Regions from separate parts of the Oceanidesulfovibrio marinus genome, predicted to be linked through region 2. Evidence: riboswitches for the same ligand, from Rfam matches in the RefSeq annotation. Region 2 holds a riboswitch; each other region holds the start of a gene.
What was found. Region 2 has a riboswitch for cobalamin ahead of E8L03_RS07765 (sirohydrochlorin cobaltochelatase). Riboswitches for the same ligand answer to the same signal wherever they lie in the genome.
Positions count from the first base shown of each region.

Region 1: it holds a riboswitch for cobalamin, as region 2 does, so the genes downstream of both, metE (5-methyltetrahydropteroyltriglutamate--homocysteine S-methyltransferase) here and E8L03_RS07765 (sirohydrochlorin cobaltochelatase) in region 2, are expected to answer to the same signal.
Region 3: it holds a riboswitch for cobalamin, as region 2 does, so the genes downstream of both, E8L03_RS12885 (ribonucleoside triphosphate reductase) here and E8L03_RS07765 (sirohydrochlorin cobaltochelatase) in region 2, are expected to answer to the same signal.

Region 1 covers NZ_CP039543.1:4,419,431-4,426,462, reverse strand. The annotation lists gene hypF (carbamoyltransferase HypF) at 1-1,229, shown strand, start outside; gene E8L03_RS19375 (hypothetical protein) at 1,347-1,697, opposite strand; gene metE (5-methyltetrahydropteroyltriglutamate--homocysteine S-methyltransferase) at 1,720-4,008, opposite strand; cobalamin riboswitch at 4,212-4,402, opposite strand; gene E8L03_RS19365 (aminotransferase class I/II-fold pyridoxal phosphate-dependent enzyme) at 4,675-5,841, opposite strand; gene E8L03_RS19360 (MlaD family protein) at 5,928-6,494, shown strand; gene E8L03_RS19355 (FAD-binding and (Fe-S)-binding domain-containing protein) at 6,619-7,032, shown strand, end outside.
Region 2 covers NZ_CP039543.1:1,722,837-1,729,868, forward strand. The annotation lists gene E8L03_RS07750 (SPFH domain-containing protein) at 7-939, opposite strand; gene E8L03_RS07755 (NfeD family protein) at 936-1,400, opposite strand; gene E8L03_RS07760 (DMT family transporter) at 1,501-2,394, opposite strand; cobalamin riboswitch at 2,487-2,682, shown strand; gene E8L03_RS07765 (sirohydrochlorin cobaltochelatase) at 2,901-3,737, shown strand; gene E8L03_RS07770 (FecCD family ABC transporter permease) at 3,768-4,844, shown strand; gene E8L03_RS07775 (ABC transporter ATP-binding protein) at 4,841-5,695, shown strand; gene E8L03_RS07780 (ABC transporter substrate-binding protein) at 5,688-6,596, shown strand; gene cobI (precorrin-2 C(20)-methyltransferase) at 6,593-7,032, shown strand, end outside.
Region 3 covers NZ_CP039543.1:2,919,231-2,926,262, reverse strand. The annotation lists gene E8L03_RS12905 (TRAP transporter small permease) at 21-512, shown strand; gene E8L03_RS12900 (TRAP transporter large permease) at 532-1,815, shown strand; gene dctP (TRAP transporter substrate-binding protein DctP) at 1,812-2,873, shown strand; gene E8L03_RS12890 (glycerol dehydrogenase) at 2,964-4,070, shown strand; cobalamin riboswitch at 4,666-4,872, shown strand; gene E8L03_RS12885 (ribonucleoside triphosphate reductase) at 5,009-7,032, shown strand, end outside.

The sequences.
Region 1 (7,032 bases), 2.1 Mb from region 2:
TCATGCCGCTCACGCCTGACGACGCCCTCGGCATGCCCAAAGACGCGGCCGAGCCTGGCCCGCCGCTCATCTACTTCCGCCGGGCGCGCGGCTACACACCCTCGCCCGTGGACATCCAGAATCTTGATGACCGCACGGACGGCGTGCCCACGGTGCTCGGCGTGGGTCCGGAACTCAAGAACACGATTTGCCTCACCAAAGGCTCGCAGGCATTTCTCAGCCAGCACATCGGCGATTTGGAGAACCTTGAGACCATGGGTTTCTTTCGCGAGATTATAACCCATCTCGCCGCCATCCTCCAGGTCTCTCCAGCCATCGTGGTGCACGATCTGCACCCCAACTTCCTGGCCACGCGCTGGGCCGTGGAGGAGTCCGGCCTGCCCGCGCACGGCCTGCAACACCACGTGGCACACATCCACGCTGTGCTGGCCGAGCACCGTTTCCGCGGCGCGGCCCTGGGCCTGGCTCTGGACGGCACCGGCCTTGGAGAGGACGGGACCCTTTGGGGCGGGGAAGCCCTGTTCGTCGATACCGAGGCCCTGACCCACGAACGCGTCGCGCACTTCTCGCCCATCCTGCTCCCTGGCGGCGACGCCGCCGTGAAGGAGCCCTGGCGCATCGCCCAGAGCATGCTCCACGCCCTGGGCATCACCGAGCCCGGCAACCGGCCGTGGCCGTGGCTCGATACGTTCGGCCCCATGAGCCGGATGCTGCCGCAGATGCTCGACAAGAAAATCAACGCGCCGATCACCACCAGCTGCGGCCGACTCTTTGACGGCGTGGCCGCCATGCTCGGCCTGGCTAACACCGCCAGCTACGAGGGGCAGGCCGCCATCCGCCTGGAAGGCGCGCAGGATATGGCCGAGACCGTCGCCTACCCCTGCGCCGTGTCCGGCGACGGCAACCTCGACACCCTCGCCCTCTTTGCCGAGGCGCATCAAGATTGGGAGGCCGGCGTCTCCGCCGGCGTGATCAGCCGCCGCTTCCACCTCGGGCTTATCCGGGGTCTGGCCGACTGGGCCGCCCACCATACGGGCCGCCTCGGCCTGGAGCACGTGGCGCTATCCGGCGGCGTGTTCCAGAACCGCACCCTTGCCCTGGCCCTGCCCAAAGCTCTGGCCGACCGCGGCCTCATCCCCCTGGTCCATGGCTTTGTCCCGCCCAACGACGGTTGCATTGCCCTGGGCCAGGCCGCCTGGGGCCGGCTCCTGCTGGTGAAGAACGGATAAGAAAAGCAATGCGAGGGGGATGCCTTTTGAAAAAGGCATCCCCCTCGCGCTCCCCCTTTCAAAACTTTTTCATTGAAAAAAAGTTTCAGGGGTGTGCGGTGTATATAGCGGCTGCGCTTACGAATGCCCGCCCGAAAGCCCCAACGTATGTACCGGAGAAAACGACACGCCGAAGACCAGAGCCAGCGCCACGGCGGTGCAGATGGCATCCAGCGTGGCTGTCTCCTTCTCGGCGAACGACGTTGCCGCCCGCGCATTGGCCACTGTCGCGGAGCGCATCAGGACGCCTGTGCCCTGCCCGCACGGCAGCACGGACAGGACAAAGGCTTCGCACAGCGAAAGCGTCAGCTCGAAGCGCTCGTGCGCATACACTTCCTTGACGACCTGGAAGTACCGCCGCACCGGTGGCGGCGGGTTCATCTCCAGGAGCAGCGCCTCAACCTGCGCTTTCTTTTGGTAGTAAGCCATTATTAAACCACATCTTTCTGGTTTACGTCTGGAGCTCGGCGCGCACGATCCGCGCCGCCTCCACCATGTTGCGCAAAGAGGCCGTGGTCTCTTCCCAACCGCGCGTCTTGAGGCCGCAATCCGGGTTCGCCCAGAGCCGTTCCACAGGCAACACCCTGGCCGCGCGGCGCAGCAGGTCGGCCATCTCGTCCACGCTGGGCACGCGCGGGCTGTGGATGTCGTAGATGCCCGGACCGACCTCGTTGGGATAGTTGAACAGCCGGAACGCTTCGAGCAGCTCCATGCGGCTGCGGCTGGCCTCCAGGCTGATGACGTCGGCGTCCATGGCTGCGATGTGCTCGATGATGTCGTTGAAGTCGCAGTAGCACATGTGGGTGTGGACCTGCGTTTCCGGGGCCGCGCCGTTGGCTGCCAGGCGGAAGCAGTCCACGGCCCAGCGGAAGTACTCGTCCCAGGCGGATTCACGCAGGGGCGCGCCCTCTCGCAGGGCCGGCTCGTCCACCTGGATGATGGGCAGGCCCGCCTGCTCCAGATCGGCGACCTCGTCGCGGATGGCCAAGGCGATCTGCCGGCACGTCTCGCTCCGGGGCTGGTCGTCGCGCACAAAGCTCCAGCACAGGATGGTCACCGGCCCGGTCAGCATTCCTTTCATGGGCTTGTCCGTAAGCGACTGGGCGAACTTGCTCCAGGCCACGGTCATGGGCTTGGCACGGGCAACGTCGCCGTAGATGACGGGCGGTTTGACGCAGCGGGAGCCGTAGCTCTGCACCCAGCCGTTCTGGGTGAAGCAGAAACCATCGAGCTGCTCGCCGAAGTACTCCACCATGTCGTTGCGCTCCGGTTCGCCGTGCACGAGCACATCCAGACCGAGCTCTTCCTGGCGGCTCACCACATCTCGGATACAGTCGCGCATACGCTCCGTGTACTTTTCCATATCCAGGTCGCCGCGCTTGTAGTCCCGCCGCGTTGCGCGGATCTCCGCCGTCTGGGGGAAGGAGCCGATGGTCGTGGTGGGCAGCAGGGGCAACCCGAGCCGTTCCCGCTGCTCCAGGCTGCGCTCGGCATACGGCACCGGCCGTGCGTACATCGTGGGGGTGAGCGCATCGATGCGCGAACGCACATCCTTGCGGTGCAATGTCTCGTCGGACCGGCGGGAGGTCCAGGCCGCACGGTTTTCTTCGAGCCAATCGGCCACATCCACTCCTTGCGCCCCCTGTGTCCCCTGTACAGTGGCCGCGAGCATGGCGACTTCGCGGCACTTCTGCACCCCAAAGGCCATCCAGCGCTTGATCGTTTCGGACAGCGCGATCTCGTCCTCCAGGTCCACGGGCACATGGAGCAGCGAGCACGACGGCGCGAGCATCAGCCGGTCCATGCCCACGGCGTTCCGGGCGTGTTGGATCAGATCCAGCGCCTTGCCGGCGTCCACCCGCCAGATGTTCCGGCCGTCCACCACGCCCAGGGACAAGCGCGCTTGTTCCGGCAGCGCCTTCAGCACGGCGTCGAGCTGCTCGGGTGCGCGCACCAGATCGACATGCAAGGCGTCGAAAGAGAGCCCATTGAGCTCGCCCAGGTTGTGCGCAATGGAGCCGAAGTATGTGGCAAGCATCACCTTGGCCGGGCTCGCGGCCTTCAGAAGCGAGGCATAGGCCGTCTTGAACGCGCCTTTGACCTCCGCTGGCAGATCCTGCGCCAGGACTGGCTCGTCCAGCTGAATCAACTCGCAGCGTTCGCCGAGCTGGGCCAGGAGCTCTTCATACGCCTGTAGGATGACAGGAAGCAGCTCGAAACGGTTGAAGTCCGGCGTGGTGGACTTGGCCAGCACGCAGTAGGTGACGGGACCGGGAAGCACGGCTTTGAGCGGAGCCCCGAGCTCGCCGGCCTCCTCGATCTGGGCGAGCAGCCTGTCTGCATCGACATGGAAACGCTGATCCGGCGCGAGCTCCGGCACGATGTAATGATAGTTGGTGTCGAACCACTTGGACATCTCCATGGCCGGAACGCCCTGCCCGCCGCGGGCCATGTGGAAGTAGGCGTCCAGATCGACGGCCTCGCCCGCCGTGCCGTACCGTTCCGGCACGGCGCCCAGGGCGGCGGTCATGTCCAGAATATGATCGTAGAAGGAAAAATCGCCCACCGGCAGCAGCTCGATGCCGGCGTCGCGTTGCAGTGTCCAATGTCTGATCCGCAGCTCCCGGGCCGTGGCGAGGAGGGCGTCGCCCTCGATGTCGCCTTTCCAGTACTGCTCCAGAGCCCGTTTCAACTCCCGCTGTTTTCCCATGCGGGAAAATCCCAACAAATGCGTCTGCATGCTTTCTCCTTGCCCATGGGGGCATGCGCGGTTTCGCGCGCGCAGTAGAAGTGTTGGCAGGCAATCGCACCCGGCGACACGGGCTTTCTCATGAAAAAGCCCATTCCCGAGTTCGAGAATGGGCTGTGTATGTCGTGCAACGCCGTCCCGGAGGATCACGATATCGTGTCGGATTCGGCGTCAGCAGCCCATGGCGCGAGGCGTGCCTGCGAAAATCTCCGAGACGTCTTCTGGCTTACGGGGTGGGCTCTGTATGGCCCGGCCGATTCGGGGCTCCTTCCCGGATGCGTGTACGCATCCAGTGGAGTCTCCCTCAGGCGCTGATCCCGAACACAGCAGCGCGTCTGCGACGGACTCTCACCGTCTTCCGTTTCCCGGAGTTCCAATATGTGGCGGAGTATGGGAGATGGCTCCGCCCTTGTCAAACACTTCACCCGGCGCGTGCAGGGCATAGAAGAAAAGCAATGCGAGGGGGATGCCTTTTGCGCATTTTCGTCTTGAGGCAAGACTCTCATCAGAAACAATTACTAATTGTTCCTGATAAATGCATAAGAGCATCTAAGCCTGCTTAAGGCTAAGATGCTCTAAAAAAGGGTTCTCCCTCCCGCGCTCTCCCTTCCTAAACTTTTCAACTAAAGAAACTTTCAGTGCGGGCATTGGCAGGACCTACACGAGGGATCGCGACACCTCGCCTAGCGCTGCAATCAACCTCGTGTTGTCCTCCGCCGTGCGCACCTGAATGCGCAGAAAGCCCGGCGCCATGCCTGTAATGTCATCGCAGTCGCGCACGAGGACGAGCCTGTCCTCCAGTGCGTGGGCCACGTCGCCAGGTCGCAGCCCCTCGCGCAGGCGCACGCACAGGAAGTTGGTCATGGAGGGCAGCACCCGCGCCACGCCGGGAAGTGCGCTGATTGCCGCAGCAAGCTCCCGCCGCAGTCCGGGCAGCGGCGCACGGGTCGCGTTGTACTCGGCCTTGTGCTCCAGAAAGAACGTCCCGGCCTCCTGCGCCAGTGCCGTGACCGACCACGGCGGCTTGATCCCGGTCGCGCAATCCACCAGCGCCGCATCTCCCACCACGTAGCCCAGCCGCAGGCCCGGACAGGCAAAGGTCTTGGTCAGAGAGCCGATGCAGGCCACGCCCACGCCATCGCCGGCCGCCGCGGCCAGATCGGTATAGCGCGCCACAGTCGCGGACCGGCCATCGTCGTCCATGGCTATGTCGCGATAGGCCTGGTCCAGCAGCAGAGTCGTGTTGGTCAGGCCGGCCGCCAGCTCAGGCAGGCGCTCGTACACTTGGCCGGTGGGGTTGTTGGGCGAACAGAGGATCACGGCGTCCGCATTGGTCTGGGCAATGCGCTCCAGAATGGAGGTCACGGCCCTTTCGGTGAGACCGAAGTCCTCGTCCGGGTCCAGAGGTTCGATCTCTACGGAGATGCCCAGAGCGTTGGCCGTGCGCGCGTACTCCGAAAAGATGGGCCCCACCAGGAGCAGCCGGCGCGGCCGCAGTCCGGCCAGCAGCACAAGAATGGCCTCGGCCGCGCCGTGGGTGGGCAGGATCTGCGAGGGGTCCACGCCCTCATGTGCGGCCAGCGCCGCCGTGAGCGCGGGCGCTTCTGTTTCAGGATAGTGACGGAGCTCGGGGGCGATGGTTTTGATGAGCCGGTCTGTCAGCGACTCGGCCAGCACATCCGTGTTGTTGGAAAAGTCAACGATTGCGTCGGGTGAGACGCCGCGGCGGCGCAAGACGGCGAGTAGCCTGCCGCCGTGGGGCGCGAGCGCCTGCTGTTTCCCGGCCTTGGCATCCGGCGGTAAATTGCTGTACAGAATAGTCATGGACGTTCCCTGTGCGGAACGAATCCGCTTCACTTCGATCTTTGTGCGGGGCTGAGGCTCCGCGACATGCATAAAGGAGATTCTTCATGGCCAACCGAATCTTCATCCGCCTCGCCGCCATTGTTGGAGCCGCGATCTTCGCGCTGGGCATTGCCGCGTGCGACGAGGTGGGCGTCGGGTCCATGTGCATGCCGCTTCTCTCGCGAGAGGTACAGGTGACCATGGACCAGGCCATGGACCTTCCTATACCGGCGCCGGTCATGCTCGGCGGAGTGAAAATCGGCGAGGTGCGTTCCAAAGACCTCTTGCCTGACAATCAGCCTGTGCTCAAGCTCTGCATAGAAAAGGGCCGACTGGACAACCTGCGCCGGATGACCATCTTCTATGTGGACCGCAACGGTGCGTCCCCCGTGCTGGTGGCCGAGCCAATTCCGGACTCCGGCCCGCTGGACACCAAAGCGGACACGCTGATGTTTCCGGGCTTCTCTTCGTACGACAAGTATGTGGCCTGGCGCGCCCAGAACCTTCTCAAACAGGGCGTGGACGAGATGCTCGACGCGTTCAGCAGGCTCCTTGGTCCGGACAGTGCGCCGCCGCCCTCCCAGGAGAACCCCACGCCTCCGTCGTCCGGCGACGGCGCCAAGACTTTGTAGCCTAACACGCTGCATATCCTTCGTTTTTCCACTGCGTGGCTCGCGCCTTGCAGTTCTTTGCGCTCCCACGTAATGTGGTACGTTTCCGCTAAACATTACAACTTTCGTCAGCAGGTTTTTTCCCATGCCACACAAGGGACCCCACATATCAATCTCGTCGGAACTGCTCGTCTCGCGCGTTCTGGGTCTTTCGCCCGCAGAGCTCGCCACGTGGCCCGAGTCGGTGCGCAACCTTGCCGCCGCCCTGGCCGAGGAGCTTTTCCTTGTCCGTTACAACCCATTCATCGACCCGAGCATCGTGATCGACTCCGTGCGCTCCCACTTCCGCCAGGAACGCGGCTCCCTGTCCCGCGAGTACACCAAGTTCCTGGACAAGGGCATCAAACGGTTCTGGCGCGAGTTCGAAGAAGACATGCGCTTCCGCAAGGAGGTCAAGCACCGCCTGGCCGAGGTTCTGGACCGCAACGCCATAGACGACAGGCCCGCCTCGCTGGTCCAGTCCTCCACGGACGCCACCGACCTGCGCATGGCCCTGCCC
Region 2 (7,032 bases):
TGACTGCTACTCACCTTTCTTGTGCTTCACCGTCTCCAGCACCGTGGTCAGCGAGGCCACCATGCCCGAGACGTCGGAGAGGTCGGAGGGGATGACCAGGGTGTTGCCTTCCTTGGCGATATGGCCGAACTCCTGGATGTAGCGCTCGGCAATGCGCAGGTTGGCGGCGGCCAGACCACCACGTTCGGCCAGGGCTTCGGCCACGGTGCGCACGCCCTGGGCCGTGGCTTCGGCAAAGAGCTCGATCTCCTTGGCTTGGCCTTCGGCCTCGTTGATGCGCTTCATCTTCTCGCCTTCGGACAGGGCTATGGCCTCCTGCCGAGCGCCTTCGGCGCGGTTGATGCGCGACTGGCGGTCACCCTCGGAAATGGAGATGGCGGCGCGCTTCTCGCGCTCGGCCTTCATCTGCCCTTCCATGGCGGCCATCACCGAGTTGGGCGGGGTGATATCCTTGATCTCGTAGCGCAGCACCTTCACACCCCAGTTCTGGGCCGCCTCATCCACGGCCTCCACCACCTGCTGATTGATGGAATCGCGCTCCTCAAAGGTCTTGTCCAGATCGATCTTGCCGATGGCAGAGCGCAGTGAGGTCTGTGCAAGCTGGGTCGCGCCTATTTTGTAGTTCTCGATGCCGTAGCTGGAGAGCTTGGAATCGATGACCATGAGGTAGATCACGCCGTCCACCTCCACGGAGACGTTGTCCCGCGTGATGCAGATCTGCGAGGGGATGTCCATGACCTCTTCCTTCAGGCTGCGGCGGTAAGACACGCGGTCCAGGAAGGGAATGAGGATGTGGAAGCCCGCGCCCAAGGTGCTGTGGTACTTGCCCAGACGCTCCACCACGAACTCGGACTTCTGCGGTACCACCCGCGCCGTCTTGAGGAACAGGATAATGACGACGGCGGCTATTATCGCAACCATCACCAGGGATTCATTCATGGCTTGTTCGCCTCCGAAGTAAGGGGATGTACTTCCAGGGTCAGGCCGTCGGCGGACGCCTTGCCCGCCACGCGCACGGTCGCACCCTCTTCAATTGCCACGCCGGACTCGGCGCGCCAGAAACTGCCCATGCACTTCACCTCGCCCGGATGCCCCGGCTGGATGGGCTTGGTCACCACGGCGTTGCGGCCGGCCATGGGATCAGCATCCTCTCCGGCTTGCGAGCTCTGATTGCCGGAAAAGGTGCGCAGCGCCACACGCCGCAGGCTGAAGAGAAACGCCAGCGAGGCCGCCAGGAACCCGGCAATCTGCCATTGCAAGGTCAACGACGGGAAGAAGAGCATGGCCGCCGCCGTGAGCCAGCTGCCCAGGGCGAAAAAAAGCAGGATGAAGCCCGGCATGAGCAGCTCCGCCACCACAAAGGCGACGCCGACGAGGAACCAGATGAGGGTTGCGGACATGTATGGGCCTCCGGAAATAAAAACCGGGATGAGGATGCAGGAGAAAAACCTAATTATCCGTCCCGCTTCCCTATTCCATACCCGAGGCGCCTTGGCAAGCTTATGACGCTTTCATGTCCGTCCACTGCGAGATAAGCATACCCGCGAACATCAGCCCGCAGCCCAGAAGCCCGCGCGAGCCGAGCATCTCGCCCAGGAGAATCCAGCCGCCAAGCGCCGCGAACACCGTCTCCATGGACAGGAGTACCGCGGCGTGGGCCGGGTTGGCCCTGCGCTGCGCCACCACCTGTATGGTGAATGCCACGCCCACGGAGATGACGCCGCCGTAAAGGATGGGCCACATGCCACCGTACAGGCCGGATAAGGTGAGTGTTTCCGTAAAAAAGGCGATGACCAGATGGAGGATTGCGCAAACAGTGAACTGGCCGCACGCAAGACGCACTGCGTCGTACCGCGGAGCCAGCCAGGAGAGCAGCACCACGTGGATCGCCCAGAAGACTGCGCCGATCAGCACCATGCCATCGCCGGGCGCCAGGGAAAAGGAGCTGGTGACGGAAAGAAAGTACAGGCCCAGCACGGCGCACGTCGCGCCGATCCAGTGGCCCTTGTCCGCACGCTGGCCCAGGAACAGGCCGATGATGGGCACGATGACCACGTACAGCCCGGTGATGAATCCGGCCTTGCCGGCCGTGGTGTACACCAGCGCCACCTGCTGCAGGCTTGCGCCGCAGAAGAGAACGAACCCGGCCAGAAGTGACGCCCCCCAGAAGGGAAGGGGCACGTCCAGCGTCTTTTCCACGGGCTTGCCGATCTTGCGCTTGTCCAACCAGCGGATGACCGGCACCAATGACGCCGCGCCCAGGGCGAAGCGAATGCCGTTGTAGGTGAACGGTCCCACAAACTCGTTGCCCACCCGCTGGACCGCAAAGGCAAAGCCCCAGAGCAGCGCGGTGAGTAGTAATAGAAGATCGGCAGTCAGCGTGTCACGTTGCATGATATATTTCTCCCCGGAAGTTCACGGGGTTTGACAGCCGCACCCGGTTCTGTCAACCGCTTGCCGCCTGTTGACCGAGGTGCCCCCCGAGGGTAGTGGTTTCCTGTCCGGGTGGCCCCGAGCCGTTTGCAAGGGGCAGAATAGGGAATCCCGTTAAAGTCGGGAGCGGACCCGCCGCCGTAAGCTGCAGCATTGCGCCGTCCCAGCACGCGCCACTGGGGAGTTTCTCCGGGAAGGCCGGGCCGGTGCGCAGCGAGCCGGAAGACCTGCCTGGACATGGAAGACTTCGCAACGGCAACGGGACTCTTGCCGGCCGCGATCTCCCCGGGCACGAAAAACGGATCGGCCCTCTCCCGTGTATTCGGGGAGAGGGTTTTTTCGTTTGCAGCCCCAACGAGTCCCGGATTCCCATCCGGAGGAACCCTATGTCGTCCGTATCTGCCGTCCCTCGTCGGCGCCCCCGACCTGTCTGGCTTGTGTTGGCCTGTGCTCTGTGCCTTATGCTTATGGCGGTTTCGCCCGCCATGGCCGGCCATGGCAAATCAAAGCCCGAGAAGAAAGGCATCCTGCTGGTGGCCTTCGGCACCTCCGTGCCCGAGGCGCGCCCAGCCTTCGACAACATCGACGCCAAGGTCAAAGCCGCCTTCCCGGACGTGGAGGTCCGCTGGGCCTACACCTCGCACATCATCCGCACCAAGGTGGCCAAGGAAACCGGCGAGGAGCTGCCCTCCCCGGCCGAGGCCCTGGCCAAGATGATGGCCGACGGCTTCACCCACGTGGCCGTGCAGTCCCTGCACACCATCCCCGGCCAGGAGTACCACGGCCTGGTGGAGACTGCCCACGCGTTCGCAACCATGCCCAAGGGTATGAAACGGATTCTGGTCGGATATCCGCTCCTTTCGACGTCGGCAGACATGGCCGAGGTTGCGGACGCGATTATCGCCACCCTGCCCAAGGAGCGCAAGGCGGACGAGGCCGTGGTCCTCATGGGCCACGGCACCCACCATCCGGCGGACGTGTACTACGCTGCCCTGCAGTACTACCTGAGCAAGCGCGACCCCAACGTCTTCGTGGGCACGGTGGAAGGCCACCCCACCCTGGATGACGTGATCGCCGGGTTGAAAGCCAAAGACCTGAAAACCGCGTACCTCGTACCCTTCATGTCCGTGGCCGGCGACCACGCCCGCAACGACATGGCCGGGGACGAGCCCGACTCCTGGAAGTCCGTGCTCACCGAGCAGGGCTTCAAGCCCATTCCCGTACTGCGCGGCACGGCCGAGGTGGACCCCATCGTGGATATCTGGATAGAGCACCTCAAGGGTGCGTTCAGCCACTTCGAGTAATACGCCAGGCGCTCGCACGCTGGAATCAACATGAGTAATCCCGGAACACATAGCTCGCGCGACAGGAGCTCGCCCATCCGTGGCGCTTCCTCGCGCGGGCTCGTTCTGGGCGTCGCCGCTCTTCTGCTCAGCGTATTGTCCTTCCTGGCCGCCTGCACCATGGGGCCGTTCCACGTGCCGCTGTCCACGGTCTGGGACGTGCTGACCGGCGCCCACGGCGTCGATGACACGGCGCGTGTGGTCGTGTTGGACATCCGCCTTTCCCGCGCGGTGCTTGCCTGGCTTGCCGGCGCTGTGCTCGCCGTAGCCGGCGCTGCGTACCAGGGCGTGCTGCGCAACCCGCTGGCCGACCCCTTCACCCTGGGCGTATCCAGTGGCGGCGCCTTCGGCGCAGCCATCGCCATCCACATCGGCCTTACCGGCTCGCTGCTGGCCGGCTCCGGCCTCACGGCCTTGCCTCTGGCCGCCCTTGCCGGCAGCCTTTGCGCGCTGCTCGTTGTGCTCATGCTGGGCCGCCTGGCCGGCCCGTTCCGCCGCGAGACCCTGGTCCTGGCCGGCATCGTGGTCACCACATTTCTCTCGGCGTGCATCGCATTCGTGAAATCTTTGGACGAGGAGGCGGTCAGCGCCATCGTCTTCTGGATCATGGGCAGCTTTCAGGGACGGGGTTGGGCGCACGTACTGCTCTTCGCGCCGTACGCTGCCATCGGCACGGCCGTGGTCTTCCTGCTGTCCAAGGAATTGGACATCCTGGCATTGGGCGACACCCAGGCCAGTCAGCTCGGCGTCAACGTGGACCGCTCGCGCATGCTGCTGCTGTTCGGGGCCAGCTTCGCCGCCGCGGCGGCCGTGGCGGTCTCGGGTATCATCGGCTTTGTGGGCCTGGTAGTGCCGCATCTGGTGCGCCTGGCCATCGGCGGTGCGCACCGGCCTTTGCTCGCGGTCTCCGCACTTGTAGGCGGTCTGCTGCTCCTCTGGTCGGACGTGCTCGCGCGCATCGTGCTGCCCGGCGGCGCGGAGTTGCCCGTAGGCGTTGTCACTGCGCTGTTCGGCGGCCCCTTTTTCTGCGTACTCCTGGCCCGCCGCGCCAGAAGGGAGAACGCATGAGCCGCCCGTCTAATATCCTGGACAACTCCACGAACCGTCATGTGGATACTTCGATGCCCGACCCGATGATCCGGGTGGAAAAGCTGCATTGCGGCTACGGCCGTCGCGCCGTGCTCTCCGATATCGACCTCGAGGTTGGCCGCGGCGAGATGGTCGGCCTGCTGGGCCCCAACGGCTCCGGCAAGACCACCCTGCTCCTGGCCCTCTCCGGCGTGCTCGCCCCGGAGTCCGGCCGCGTGCTTCTGGACGGGGACGACGTGCACGCCATGCCGGCCAAGGAGCGCGCCCGGCGCATCGCGGCCGTGCCCCAGCACATCGAGCCGAGCCACGACCTCACCGTACGCGAGTTCGTGCTCATGGGCCGCTACCCGCACCTCTCGTTCCTGGCGCGATACGGCGAAAACGATCACGCCGCGGCCGAGACGGCCATGCGCGAGACCGGGACCATGCACCTGGCGGAGCGCTCTGCCGGCGGCCTTTCCGGGGGCGAGCTGCAACGCACGGCCATTGCCCGCGCCTTTGCCCAGTGCCCGCAGGAAGACGCCGTGCTCCTGCTGGACGAGGCAGCCTCCGGCCTGGACGTAGCGCACAAGCTGCACATCCACGATCTGCTCCGCGCCCGGCACCGCGCCGGCGCCACCGTGGTCTCCGCCATCCATGACCTCAACCTCGCCGCGCTCTACTGCTCCCGCCTCGTCTTCCTCAAGGAAGGCCACATTGTGCTGGACGGCCCCACGGCTGAGGTCTTTACCGAGACCCATCTGACCGAAATCTACGGCGCAAAGCTCACCGTGTTCCCGCACCCGGTAACCGGCGCGCCCCAATGCTGTCTGGTACCAAATAATGACTAGATATTTCTGCGTGTTCGCGGCGCTGCTCTGCCTGCTTCTGCCGCTTTCCGCCTCTGCCCAGGTCTCCATTACGGATGACGCCGGCGACGCGGTCACCCTGGATGCGCCGGCCGCGCGGGTCATCTCCCTGTACGGCGCGTTCAACGAGATCATCGCGGCCATGGATCTAACGGACCGTCTAGTGGCGCGCACCCGCGCCGACGAACTGCCGCCGGAGATCACCGCGTTGCCGTCCATCGGCACCCACATGCGGCCCAACGTGGAGCTCATCCTGGGCCTGCGGCCCGACCTGGTGTTTCAGATGGCCGGACGTCGCGCCGCGGCCGGAGAGGCCGTGGCCGCCCTGCGCGCCAAGGGCATCACCGTGACGGTTTTCGACATCCATACTTTTAATGGATTGTTCTCTGCGATTACGCGCATGGGCGTGCTGCTGGGCGCGGAGGGCAAGGCCGGGGAGCTCATATCCTCTATGCAGAGCCGGCTGGACGCCGTGACCCAGGCCATCGGCACCGTGCCGCACCGGCCCAGCGTGTTTTTCGAGGTCCGCTACCCCAATCTGCTGGCCGTCGGGCGCGGCTCCATGGTCAACGACGTAATCCGCGCCGCCGCCGGCGCAAACTGCGTGGACTCCCCGCGCAAGCTCGTTCGCCTCAACGAGGAAGAGCTGCTGCGGCTCGACCCGGACGTCTACGTGGTGCAGCAGGGCCCCATGAACCCGGACCCGCTGCCCCCCTCGGAGCGGCCGCACTTCCGCACCCTGGCCGCCGTGCAGAGCGGCCATATCTACACCGTGGATGAGCAGCTTTTCTCCCGGCCCGGCCCGCGCAGCGTGGACGCCGTGGAGGAGCTGGCCGCCGCCTTGTATCCGCATTTATTTGACAACACAGGAGAAAAGCCATGAGCTATGGCACATTATATGGTGTGGGCGTCGGTCCCGGCGACCCCAAGCTGCTGACCCTGCGCGCCGTGGAGGTGCTGGGCCTGGCGGACAGGATCTACGCGGCCTCGTCCACCAAGAACGACCACTCCTTTGCCCTGGACATTGCCGAGCCGCACCTCAAGGACGGAGCCGACATCGTGCGCCTCGGCTTCCCCATGACCAAAGACACGAACATTCTGCACACCTCGTGGCGGGAGAACGCCGCCGTGGTGGCCGAGTTCCTGCGCACCGGCAAAAGCGCGGCGTTTCTCACCCTGGGCGACCCCATGCTCTACTCCACCTTTGCCTACGTGGCGCGGGAGCTGGAGCGCGACTTCCCGGAGATTCCCGTGGAGGTTGTGCCCGGCATCACCGCCATGCAGGCCGCGGCGGCGCGGACGCGGACCATGCTCGCCGC
Region 3 (7,032 bases), 1.2 Mb from region 2:
GTGAAGTGAGGGAAGGGAACATGCTCAAGCGTGCGTTCAGCGGCCTTGTGCTGTGCAATACCCTGATAATCAAGATGTGCGAAGCCATCCTCACCGTTCTGCTGGGGGTGCTGGCGGGGTTGCTGTTCTGTTCCGTCGTCTGGCGTTACTGCCTGAACAACCCCATTCCGTGGAGCGAGGACTTCACGCTTGTCTGTCTTGTCTGGATGTCGTTCCTGGGGGCGCCGGTGGGCATGCGGGGCGGTCACATCGCTACCAACCTCGCCTCTGACAGGCTTCCCAAGGCATGCTCGAAATTGCTGTGCGCGGTTGCCAATGCTGCGGTTCTCTTCGTGGCGATTACGGTAATCGTATACGGCGTTCCGTTCGTCAAACAGGGGATGGCCAGAATCATCCCGTCCATGGACTGGCTTTCCCACGGCTACTCCTATCTTGCGCTGCCTGTCGGGTTCGCCTTGATCGTGCCGCTGTGCATCGAGAACATCTTAAGCCCGTTCGTACAGTCCGAATGATTGAATAGGATATCCGCCCATGCCCCTCTTCATTATTTTCACCATCGTCACCGCACTGATAGGCGTGCCGATCGTCTTTGCACTGGCGTTCGGTCCCTTGCTGGGGTTCTCCCTGCAAGGCAATGCTGCTTTGCTTCAGATCAGCTTGCAGCGCATGTTTGCAGGAATCAACCAGTTCCCTCTTGTGGCGGTCCCGCTTTTCATCCTGGCGGGTGAGATCATGAACGCCGGGAGTATTACCCATCGCCTTGTCAGGCTGGCGCAGGTATTGATCGGCCACTGCCGCGGGGGACTCGCGCACGTCAATATCCTCAGCTCGATCCTGTTCGCGGGCCTGAGCGGCTCTGCCGTCGCGGATGTCTCGGCGCTGGGATCGATGCTTATCCCGGCCATGGAGCAAGACGGCTACAAGCGTTCCTTTGCCACGGCGGTGACTGCGGCTTCATCGATCATTGGTCCGGTCATACCGCCAAGCATCATCATGATCGTCTACGCCTACATCATGAACGTGTCGGTCGGAGCGCTGTTCGCCGCCGGTTTCATACCAGGCCTGTTGATGGGTGTGGGGCTAATGATCATGACGGCCTTCATCGCCCGGAAGCATAATCTGCCGAAGCAGGAGAGCAGGGCCACGGCAAGGGAAGTCGCCCATGCGTCGTTCGAGGGCTTTTTTCCGCTCCTTACCCCGGTCATCATTCTGGGCGGCATCCTGCTGGGCATTGTTTCCCCCACCGAGGCTGCTGCGGTCGCGGTGGTCTACGCGCTCATCCTGAGCCTTGCGATTCGATCGCTGAAGGTTGGCGATTTGGCAAAGATATTGCGCCGGTCTGCAGGTTCCTCAGCGATCATCCTGCTGATGATCGGCTCGGCTTCGCTGTTCGGCTGGGTGCTGAATATTGCAGGCGTGCCACAATCGCTTGCGCGGCTTGTGATCGGCCTGACCGACAATGCGGCCGTGTTCCTGATTGTCGCCAATGTGCTGTTGCTGATTACAGGCATGTTTCTCGATGCGGGACCAGCGATTTTGATCCTGGGGCCGATCCTGGGACCGACCATGCTGGGTCTGGGCATCAACCCGGTCCATTTCGCCGTGATCATGTGCCTCAACCTGACCATGGGGTTGGCGACACCGCCGTTTGGTTTGGCGCTGTTCGCCTCTTCCGCCGTGTCGGGCGTCAAGGTCGAGACAATCGTTCGCGAGATGCTGCCTTTCTACCTAATCCAGGGCCTCGTTCTGATTCTGATAACGTTCTGCCCGGTGATATCGCTTACTCTGCCAAGATTGTTGGGATTTCCTGTATGACAAACAACCTTTCAAAGAAGGAGTGCATGATGAAGCTCACCATGTGTATCGTCGCGTTTGTGGTTATGGTCGGGCTGATGGCCAACCCGGCGGCTGCGGCGGACTTCACCCTGAAGATTGCCCATGCGGGTCCGGCCACAATGAACAACGACGATTACGTCGGGTCGACCTCCCTCAAAAAGTACATCGAGGAAAAGTCGGATGGCGCGATCGAGGTTCAGATCTTTCCCGGCAACCAGCTCGGCAATTATCAAGAGGTAATGGAGCAGGTGAACGCCGGTGTTCTGGAATCGGCTCACGTTTCCATCGGCGGCGTGACTCCGTTCATCCCGGAGCTGAGTGTTGTGGATCTGCAGTATGTCCTGCCCAATGACGAGGTGGCCTACGCATTCATGGCAGGGTCCTTCACCGACAAGATGCGCGATGCGATCCTTGAACAGCTGCCCAATGTCAGGCTGACCGCAGTCAGCGACGGCGGCCGCTGGCGTTCATTCTTCACCACGGACAAGGCAATCCATACGGCTGACGATCTGAAAGGACTGAAGATCAGGACCATCAGCTCTTCGTTGCAGCAGGAGTTCGTCAAGAGCCTCGGCGCCTCGGCAACGCCTGTCGCCTGGGGCGAGCTGTATACGGCGCTGGCCACCGGCGTTGTCGACGGCACCAAGAACGGCACGCCGGACGTCATGTCCAACAAGTTTTACGAGAGCATCAAGCACCTGATCCTGGATCGCCACACCTTCCTCTTTGGCTACTACTTTGTCAGCGACAGCTGGCTGAAGAGCCTGCCCGAGAACCTGCAGAAGGTCGTGCTGGACGGGTTCACCGCAGCCGCCGCAGAGCAGACCAAGTTCAATGCAGAGACGGAAGCCAGCGCCAACGAGGACTTTATCGCCGCGGGCGGCGAGATCTACGAGCCCACGGCCGCGGACCGGGAGACGTTCCTCGGCGCCAGGCAGCATATGGAGGACTGGTACGTCGAAAAGTATGGCGACAAATGGTTGAAGATCATGCTCAGCGCCGTGGAAGAAGCACAAGCGAAAGTAAACAATCAGTGACACTGGTTGTGTAACGTCTATAATGTGTCTCTATGAGTGGCGGGGCGTCAGCGTGGCGCCCCGTTACTTTTGGGACGGAGGTTTTTTGAGATGAAAGCGATGGGTTTTCCGCTGGTGTACAAGCTGGGGGACGGACTACTTGATAACATTGGAGAGTATGTCCGGCCGTTCGGTAAAAAGCCCCTGGTTGTCGCCGATGCGTTTGTCAGGAGTCTTTATGAAGAGGCGCTTGTTCAGGCCTTGAAGCGAGAGGACATTACGCCGCTGTTTGTGGACTTTGGCGGCGAATGCTCTCCTGCTGCTATCGAAAGCGCGTCACAAAAAGCCCGGGACGAAGGCTGCGACTGCGTTCTCGGCTTTGGCGGCGGCAAGGCCATCGATACCGCCAAGGCCGTGAAGATCGAAACCGGCATCCACGTGATCATCGTGCCGACAATCGCGTCCAACGACTCCGCCACCGGCAGGCTTGCCATCACCTACAACGACGACGGCACCTTCATCGGACCGCGGTTTCTGGAAAACAATCCGGATGCGGTGCTGGTCGATACAGGGATTGTAGCCCGCGCGCCTGTCCGGTTTTTCATAGCAGGCATTGCGGATGCGCTGGTCACGAAGTTCGAGGCAGATCAGTGTGTCGCTTCCGGTTGCGATAACTTCTTCGGCGCCAGACCGACCGAGGCCGCCATCTGTCTTGCCGACGCCTGCTATACGATCGTACGCAAATATGCTCCGGAGGCGGTTCGCCACGTGCGGGAGCAGCGCGTCAGCGAGGCTGTCGAGAAGGTCGTCGAGGCCAACACGCTTTTGAGCGGGCTTGGCTTTGAAGGCTGCGGTGTGGCCGCCGCGCACGCCATCGGCATGGCCCTGGCGGATTTGCCGGGAGCCAAGGGCGTGTTGCACGGCGAGGAGGTCGCGTTGGGGCTGATCGCCCAGTTCATGCTGGAAAAACGAGACGACGCGTTCATGAAGGATATGCTGGACTTCTACACCGCGGTGGGTCTGCCGGCATCACTGAAAGACCTGGGCATACCCGAACCGGATGCAGAACAGCTTCGCAAGACGGCAACGTTTGTGCTCCGCCCGAAAAGCCGCATCCACAATATGTCCATCCCGGTGACGATCGAGAGTGTTGAAGAGGCCATAACGCAGGCGAATAAATTCGTAGCGGCCTATAGAGCCGGCTCCTCGGACAGCTGAGCGGCGGTGCGGTGGAAATATGGTGACGGGCTGCGCCGCCTTCCCGGGCTAGGTCAGACAGGGCGCCCCTCTGGCCTGGGGTTTTGATATAGATACATCGGCTTGCCGCCGTCACAAGTGGAATGCGGTCGTCCGGTGTTGTCGAAGTCGAAGGTTCCCCACCCACCATATGAACGCGGGCTGAAAGCCCCTGCGTCGGTAGCTCGATTCTGTCCCTTGGCCATGACATTTAACAGGGTGACCGTGTTTCACGGCACCCTCTTTTTCATGGCGCAGCAGGGGCTTTTCCCGCGCCGCCTCGATGATCCGAGATTCTTTTGAGGGGTGGAAGCGTCCAGCACATCCATATGAGTCGAACACCTGCCAGAAGGTGCTCGCCGTGCCGTCGCGGAGCTTCCGGCAGAGCCTCCATCCGAGGCAGGAACGATTCGTTGAGATTTTTTCTAGAATTTTTTCCTGTCAGCCAAATTGGCTCGGTTAATTCCGTAATTTCAACCCATTGTCAGCTTGCAGTGCTGTCACTTTCTGGCATTTTCTATAAATAAACCAATCTCTTATGTGGCAGGCGCGATTTGACTTTGCAGTCCGCCAGCTCTAAAAAATGACCAGAGCAGGTGCCCGGACCAGTCCGGGTGAAAAGGGAATCCGGTGCGAATCCGGAGCTGCCCCGCAGCGGTGAACGGGAACGAGCCCCCACAGTGAGACACTGGCGAGCATGCCGGGAAGTCGGGGGGCGAGGAAGGCGGCGAGCATGCCGCACACGCCCGCAAGTCCGAAGACCTGCCCGCTCCCGTCAGGACCGAGCGTCCCGGCGGTTTGACGCGTGAGCCTCGTGGGAGGGCCGTGCGGCAGATCGAAAGGGAACATGTTCCATGTTCTCCGGCTGCAGGCGCTGACCCCCGCGTCATCGCTAAAACCTTCAGCAGTCGGAGATCATAATGTCCCAGAACGTCCAACGCCTCACTGAACCTCTTCCAGATCAGGCTGCTCCCGCCGCCATACTCACGCCCCTGCGACCCATTGCGCCGCCGGTCCAGGTGCGCAAGCGTAGCGGCGAGGTCATCGATTTCAATGTCGATAAGATCCGCTCGGCCATCCGCCGTGCGGGCGCGGCTACGGACGAATTCGACGACGCCGAGGCCGGCCTGCTCACCGCACAGGTGGTGAAGGTCCTGTCGCATCGCTTCTCGGGCCGTGTGCCGGATATTGAAAACATCCAGGACACGGTGGAGCAGGCCCTTATCTCAGCCAATCATTTCAGGACCATGCGCGCCTACAGCGTGTACCGCGAGCAGCGCGCCAAGCTCCGCCAGGACAGGAAGACCGTGGTGGACGTGGCGTCAAGCATGAACGAGTACCTGGACCGGCAGGATTGGCGGGTCAACGCCAACGCCAACCAGGGATACTCGCTCGGCGGGCTCATACTGAACGTCTCCGGCAAGGTGACGGCCAACTACTGGCTGAACCACGTGTACCCGCCGGAGGTGGGCCGGGCGCACCGCGAGGGCGACATGCACATCCACGACCTGGATATGCTCTCCGGCTACTGCGCGGGCTGGTCCCTGCGGACGCTTCTGACCGAGGGCCTGAACAACGTGCCCGGCAAGGTGGAGGCCAAACCTCCCAAGCACCTCTCCAGCGCCGTGGGCCAGATCGTGAACTTTCTTGGAACGTTGCAGAACGAATGGGCGGGCGCGCAGGCCTTCAGCTCTTTCGATACCTATATGGCTCCCTTCCTGCGCAAGGACAAGCTCGCCTACGAAGAGGTGCGCCAGTGCATCCAGGAGCTCATTTACAACCTGAACGTGCCATCGCGCTGGGGCACGCAGACGCCTTTCACCAACCTCACCTTCGACTGGACCTGCCCGGAGGATCTCGTCGAGCAGCATCCGGTCATCGGCGGGGAGGAGATGCCCTTCACCTACGGCGAGCTGCAGGCCGAGATGGACATGATCAACCGCGCCTACATCGAGGTCATGACCGCGGGAGACGCAAAGGGCCGGGTGTTCACCTTTCCCATCCCCACGTACAACATCACCAAGGATTTTCCCTGGGACAACCCCAACGTGGACCTGCTCTTCGAGATGACCGCCAAGTACGGCCTGCCGTACTTCCAGAACTTCGTGAACTCGGACCTGGAGCCCAACATGGTGCGCTCCATGTGCTGCCGTCTGCAGCTGGACCTGCGCGAGCTGCTGAAGCGCGGCAATGGGCTCTTCGGCAGCGCGGAGCAGACCGGGTCGCTGGGCGTGGTCACCATCAACTGCGCGCGCCTGGGCTACCTTCTCCGCGGGGATGAGCGCGCACTGTTCGCCCGCCTGGACGCCTTGCTGGAGACCGCGCGCACGAGCCTTGAGATCAAGCGCAAGGAGATCCAGTCGCGCATGGACGCCGGGCTCTTCCCCTACACCAAGCGCTACCTGGGCTCGCTCCGCAACCACTTCAACACCATCGGCGTCAACGGCATCAACGAGATGATCCGTAACTTCACGGACGACCGGGAGGACATCACCACGGACGACGGCTATGCCTTTGCCGTGCGCTTCCTGGACCACGTGCGGACGCGCATGACGGAGTTCCAGGAGGAGACCGGGCATCTGTACAACCTGGAAGCCACCCCGGCGGAGGGCACGACGTACCGCTTCGCCAAGGAGGACCGCCGCCGCTTCCCGGACATCCTGCAGGCAGGCACCAAGGAACAGCCGTACTACACCAACTCCTCCCAGCTGCCCGTGAACTTCACGGACGACCCCTTCGAGGCGCTGGCCCGGCAGGAGGAGCTGCAGCGCAAATACACCGGCGGCACGGTGCTGCACCTGTACATGGGTGAGCGCGTTTCCAGCTCGGCCGCCTGCAAGGAGCTGGTGCGCCGGTCCCTCTCGCGCTTCGCTCTGCCCTACATTACGGTGACGCCGACCTTCTCCGTGTGCCCCAGCCACGGCTACCTCGCGGGCGAGCACGA